Regions from separate parts of the Sporacetigenium sp. TC11 genome, predicted to be linked through region 1. Evidence: a T-box and tRNA genes for the amino acid it is inferred to sense, from the RefSeq annotation. Region 1 holds a T-box; the other holds one or more tRNA genes.

Evidence for each region. The T-box of region 1 lies ahead of ACUSRV_RS09575 (valine--tRNA ligase). A T-box ahead of a tRNA ligase gene usually reads a tRNA of that ligase, here a tRNA-Val.
Region 2: it encodes a tRNA-Val, which carries the amino acid that the T-box ahead of ACUSRV_RS09575 (valine--tRNA ligase) is inferred to sense. The anticodon was not compared.

What each region holds. Positions count from the first base shown of each region.
Region 1 is NZ_JBYVNY010000005.1:140,869-144,293, forward strand. It holds gene ACUSRV_RS09565 ([Fe-Fe] hydrogenase large subunit C-terminal domain-containing protein) at 1-129, shown strand, start outside; gene ACUSRV_RS09570 (polysaccharide deacetylase family protein) at 281-1,075, shown strand; T-box leader at 1,124-1,333, shown strand; gene ACUSRV_RS09575 (valine--tRNA ligase) at 1,386-3,425, shown strand, end outside.
Region 2 is NZ_JBYVNY010000013.1:34,375-37,799, reverse strand. It holds gene ACUSRV_RS15035 (DnaD domain protein) at 1-653, shown strand, start outside; gene ACUSRV_RS15030 (ATP-binding protein) at 662-1,657, shown strand; tRNA gene ACUSRV_RS15025 (tRNA-Thr) at 1,696-1,770, opposite strand; tRNA gene ACUSRV_RS15020 (tRNA-Asp) at 1,796-1,872, opposite strand; tRNA gene ACUSRV_RS15015 (tRNA-Val) at 1,878-1,953, opposite strand; tRNA gene ACUSRV_RS15010 (tRNA-Glu) at 1,960-2,034, opposite strand; tRNA gene ACUSRV_RS15005 (tRNA-Lys) at 2,052-2,127, opposite strand; gene ACUSRV_RS15000 (adenylosuccinate synthase) at 2,246-3,425, opposite strand, start outside.

The sequences.
Region 1 (3,425 bases):
AAAACTCCATTTGATAATATAAATGTAGCTCAATTTTTAACATCGTTAGGAATAAAGAAAATAGAATCATTAGATTCTTATAATAAAAAAGAAGAAACATCGGACATATTTAGAAGGAAATTCATATAAATAAATAATAACAAACTATAAAAAGCTAGATAAACTTATCTAGCTTTTTATAGTTTAATAAGATTACTTACAAAACTGTAACTTGTCGATTATTGATGAAAATGGTAAGCTAATACTGTATTATGAAATATATTCAGGGGGATTATCGGTAATGAATAAAAAAATAAAATTAATAGGAGTTTTTCTTTTGATTTTTTGGGGGTTATTTTATACAGCAAAGAATTATTCTTTATCATACGATAATTATAATATAAACGATAGACAATTAGCTAACAATACATTGACAAAGTTAATAAAGGCATCTATAGATAATAATGAAAAAGGTCCAAAACCTAGACCTGAAAAGATAGTATATCTTACAATTGACGATGGCCCTTCGAAATATACAGATGAAATAATAAAAATATTAAAAAATAACGATGCTCAAGCTACATTTTTTATGATAGATGGGAATATGAAAAGTTATCCAGAACAAGTAAAAGATATAGTAGATAATGGACATACTCCGGCATTTCACAGTGTCACTCATGACATTCATAAATTATATAAAAATCCAAATCACACTGTAGAAGAGTTTGATATATGTAAGGAAACACTATATAATATAACAGGAATCAATAGTAGTATCATGAGACTCCCTTATGGAAGCAAACCATATATGCCAACTGATTCATATAAGGCGCTATTAAAATCAAAGTATAAAATATGGGACTGGAATTTAGATACTGAAGATTGGAAAAATAGTTCTCAGAAGATAATAAATAACGTAGAAATTTATTCAAAGGGAAAAGATGAAATAGTTTTATTGATGCATGAAAAAGATCAAACAGTACAAGCGTTAGATAAGATAATAAATTACTATAAAAATAATGGTTATGTATTTATGAAAATAAATGAAAAAGAAATTCCTAAAAATTATTGGTTAAATAGTTTTGAAAATAATTAATATTGACAATAATTAGAAGGATATATATAATTATATAAATAAATATATTTAAAAGCTATGAAAAAGAGGAGTATGTAAATACAACTTACAGAGAGGAAGACCCTAGGTTGGAAGGTTTTCTAAGCGATGATTTACAGAAGGTAGCTTTGGAGCTTCTAAGTTGAAGTAACAGTAGGCTTAGACGGCGAGAGTCGTTATATCTATAAAGAGCCAGTTTTTCTGGAATTAAGGTGGTACCGCGAGTTTTTCGTCCTTACAAGTGCGAAAGGCTCTTTTTTATTGCAAAAAACTATTAAATAGGAGGTTTAATATGGAAAAAACTAACTTACCTAAAACCTATGACCCTAAGGATTTTGAAAAGAGATTATATAATGAGTGGTTGGAACAAGATTTATTTAAGGCGAATGTAAATAAAGATAAGAAGCCGTTTACTATAATGCTTCCCCCACCAAATATAACGGGTCAACTACATATGGGTCATGCGCTAGATCATACTTTACAGGATATTCTTATAAGATGGAAGCGCATGGAAGGATATGAAACATTATGGCAACCGGGAACAGACCATGCAAGTATAGCTACAGAAGTTAAAGTGGTTGAAAGAATAAGAGAACAAGAAGGTAAGTCTAAGTATGAATTAGGAAGAGAAGAATTTCTAAATAGAGCCTGGGACTGGAGAAATGAATTTGGTAGAAAAATAGTAGACCAAATGAAGCAATTAGGTGATTCTTGTGATTGGTCAAAAGAGAGATTTACTATGGACGAAGGATGTAATGAAGCAGTTACTGAATTCTTTGTAAAGTTGTATAAAGAGGGGCATATATATAGAGGGAATAGAATAATAAACTGGTGTCCAGATTGTAAAACAACTTTGTCAGATGCAGAGGTTGAGCACGAGGAGCATGAAGGTAATTTTTATCATGTAAAATACCCTATACAAGATAGTGATGAATATATAGAAGTAGCTACAACAAGACCTGAGACAATGTTAGGTGATGTTGCTATAGCGGTTAATCCGAATGACGAAAGATATCAAAAGTTAATAGGAAAAAATGCTATACTACCATTAGTTGGAAGAGAATTAGAGATAGTTGCAGACGATTATGTTGATATGGAGTTTGGTACTGGTGCAGTTAAAATAACACCTGCACATGACCCTAATGACTTTGAAATAGCTCAAAGACACTTCTTACCAAAAATAAACGTTATGAACGAAAATGGAACGATGAACGAAAAAGCTGGTAAGTACAAAGATATGGATAGATATGATTGTAGAAAACAATTAGTGGAAGATTTAAAAGAACACGGATATTTATTAAACATAAAAGATCATAATCATAATGTTGGAGAATGTTATAGATGCCATACGGTAATAGAGCCTAGATTATCAAAACAATGGTTCGTTAAAATGGACGAGTTAGCAAAACCAGCAATAGATGTTGTTAAGTCAGAAAAGGTTAAATTTGTACCAGAAAGATTTGAAAAAACATATCTACATTGGTTAGAGAATATAAGAGATTGGTGTATATCTAGACAGTTATGGTGGGGACATCAAATACCAGCATATTATTGTCAAGATTGCGAAGAAATAGTTGTATCAACAGAAAGACCAGATAAATGTCCTAAATGTAACAGCAATGCATTTAAACAAGATGAAGACGTATTAGACACTTGGTTTAGTTCTGCATTATGGCCGTTTTCAACTTTAGGGTGGCCAAATAAAACTCCAGAACTTGACTATTTTTATCCAACAAACGTATTAGTTACTGGATACGATATTATATTCTTCTGGGTAGTTAGAATGGTATTTGCCGGAAAGTTCTGTATGGATGAAATACCATTTGAGCATGTTTTAATACATGGTTTAGTTAGAGATTCAGAAGGAAGAAAGATGAGTAAATCATTAGGAAATGGTATAGATCCATTAGAAATAATAGAAGCTTATGGAGCGGATGCACTAAGATTTACATTAGCTACAGGAAACTCTCCAGGGAATGATATGAGATTCCATATGGAAAGGGTGGAATCAGCTAGAAATTTCGCAAATAAGCTTTGGAATGCATCTAGATTTGTATTTATGAATATAGATGAAGAAATAATAAAAAATGTAAATAGAGAAAGTGTATCTAATAACTTAACTTTAGCTGATAAGTGGATAATATCAAGGGTTAATAATGTTGTAAAAGAAGCAACAGAAAATATGGAAAAATTCGAACTTGGTATGGCCCTTCAAAAAGTATATGATTTTACTTGGTCTGAATACTGTGATTGGTATATAGAAATGGTAAAACCTAGACTATATCAAGATGATGTAGAAGCTAAAAAGACTGCATTATACACATTAACATAT
Region 2 (3,425 bases), on a different contig from region 1:
AAATGTTTAATTCTATAAATGAGACAATAAATAGACCTTTGGTTCCAAATGAAAAAATTCAAATATTAGATATGATGGATAAATATAATATGAATCCAGATATGATAAAAATGGCATATGAGTTTGCAAAGGAAAAAAGAGGAGTAAAAACAGTTAATTATATAGAAGGTATAATACGTAATTGGTATGATGCCAAGATATATACTCCCGAAGATTTACAAAACTCTTTATCAACGAAAAACGAAAGATATATTATATATAAAACTATATTTAATGAACTTGGTTTTTCTAGAGAGCCTTCTAAGTCAGAAAAGGAAATTATAGATAGTTGGATTGATAAAATGAACTTTGATATAGAACTTATATTAGAAGCCTGTTCAAAGTCTAAGAACACCTCAAATCCTTCTATAGCGTATATAAACGGAGTACTAAAAAGCTGGAATGAAAAAGGATTTAAAAAAGTAAAAGATGTAGAATCGAAGGACAATATTCAAAATAACCAATCGAAACAGTATAGTCAACCAAAACAATATAAGCAACAAAATACCTATACAAAAACTAAATTCCATAACTTTGAAGAAACTTTTACAAAGTATAGTCCTGAAGAGCTTGAAAAATTAATAGAAGCTAGCCAAAGAGAAAAATTTAAGTAGGTGATTAAATGAACGATAGTAAGTTGAGGCAAATACTCTTAAAATATGAAAGAAGAAGAGATAATAACGATTATGCACTTCAACGAAGAAAACAAGAAGTTTATGATAAAATACCAGAAATAAAAAAAATTGATGAAGAAATATCTAAAACAGGCCTGAAATTAACAAGAGCCGTTTTATTAGATCCTAAAAAACGAGAACATCTTGTACTTGAGTCTAAGAATAATATGGATAGTCTAAAAAAACAAAAAGAAGAAATATTATCTCAATATGGAATACCTCTTGAATACTTAGAATTAAAGTATTACTGTGATTCATGTAAAGATAAAGGATTTTTATCTAATGGGGAAAAGTGCAATTGCCTTAAGCAAGAAATAATAAATGAAGCTTATAAAATGTCTAATTTAGATAGGTTATTAAATAAAGAAAACTTCTCAAACTTTGATATATCTATATTTTCTAATGCAAAATCAGAAAATAGTACTATATCCCCTAGAGAAAATATTTTAACTATTTTATCTATATGTGAAAATTTCGTTTTACAGTTTGAAAATGATAATGAAGAAAATTTACTTTTTTATGGAACAACAGGATTAGGAAAAACATTTATGTGTAACTGTATAGCTAAGGAACTTCTAGATAAAGGTTTTGTTGTAATATATCAGACATCATTTAAAATACTGGATATATTAGAAAGTTACAAGTTTAAAAAAGGCAATAACATAATTAATGAAGAAAATTATAAAAACTTATTTGAGTGTGATCTACTCATAATAGATGATTTAGGGACAGAAGTTACTAATTCATTTACTAATAGTGAATTATTTAATATAGTAAATTCAAGATTGGTTGAAGGAAAAAAGACAATAATATCTACAAATTTATCACCTATGGAAATAGGTAAAGTTTATACTCAAAGAACCTTGTCTAGAATCTTAGATAGCTTTAGAGTGATTAAGTTTGTAGGAAATGATTTAAGATGGGAAAGCAAAATTAAACAATAAAAAATAACCTTAGGTATATACCTAAGGTTATTTTTTATTGGAGCTAGTGATAGGAATCGAACCTACAACCTGCTGATTACAAGTCAGCTGCTCTACCGTTGAGCCACACTAGCATGCACACTTTTGGGAAAGTTATTTTGGCGACCTGGAAGGGACTCGAACCCTCGACCTCCAGCGTGACAGGCTGGCATTCTAACCAACTGAACTACCAGGCCGCAAATGGTGGGATTAACAGGGCTCGAACCTGTGACCCCCTGCTTGTAAGGCAGGTGCTCTCCCAGCTGAGCTATAATCCCGGATTTTGGTGACCCATAGGGGAATCGAACCCCTGTTACCGCCGTGAAAGGGCGGTGTCTTGACCGCTTGACCAATGGGCCTTATTAAATTTATTATATGGTGACCCATCCGCGACTCGAACGCGGGACACCCTGATTAAAAGTCAGGTGCTCTACCGACTGAGCTAATGGGTCATATTATTTGTGCCACTCACATTTATATATATTACTAGGTTTATCGACATATGTCAACATATTATTATAATTTTTTTAATAAAAAAAGCTGTTAATAAAATTAACAGCTTTTAATACATTAAAATATATTTTTTCTAATTATTGTTTGAGTTCTCTTAGGACCTACAGATATCATATCTACACTTACTTCTACTATCTCTTCTATTCTTTTAATATAATTTTTTGCGTTTTCTGGAAGATCATCGTAATTTTCTACATTACATATATCTTCGTTCCATCCATCTAATTCTTCGTATACTGGTTCGCATTTAGCTAAGTCTTCTAATGATGCAGGATAATCTTTTATTATTTTATCTCCTAATTTATATGCTGTACATATCTTAATTTTGTCAAATCCTGTTAATACATCTAATAACATTAATGATATACTTGTTAGTCCATTTACCCTTGAGGCATATCTAACTATTACAGAGTCAAACCATCCACATCTTCTAGGTCTTCCTGTAGTAGTTCCAAATTCATGACCTTGTGTTCTTATTCTCTCTCCTGTTTCGTCAAACAATTCTGTCACAAAAGGTCCTTCTCCTACTCTTGTTGTGTATGCTTTTACAATTCCAACTACATCTTTTATCATATTAGGTCCTATTCCTGCCCCAATAGAGAAACCTCCTGATGTTGGATGAGAAGATGTAACATAAGGGTAAGTACCTAAATCTAAATCTAATAGAGTACCTTGAGCCCCTTCAAATAATACCTTTTTGCCAGACTTTATAGCTTCATATAATATTACGGATGTATCATCTACATATCCTCTTATTTTATCCGCATATCCTATGTATTCTTCATATATATCATCAAACTTAAATCCTTGTCCACCATATATCTTTTCTATTATTTGATTTTTACTTTCTATTTGTTGTTTAAGTTTAGATGCAAATATATCTTTATCCATTAAATCACAAATTCTTATTCCTGATCTTTCTGTTTTATCCATATAACAAGGTCCTATGCCTTTTTTTGTAGTTCCTATTTTGTTTTCTCCCCTTGCATTTTCAGATAATGCATCTAATTCTTTATGATAAGGGAATATAACATGGGATCTATCACTTATTTTTATATTCTTAGTATCTATCCCATCAGATTTAAGTTTCTTTAATTCTTCCAAAAATCCTTTAGGATCAAATACTACACCATTCCCTATTATGTTTATAGTTTCAGGGTTTAGTATACCTGATGGTATTAGGTGTAGAGCGTACTTTTTATCACCTACAACTAATGTATGGCCTGCATTATTTCCA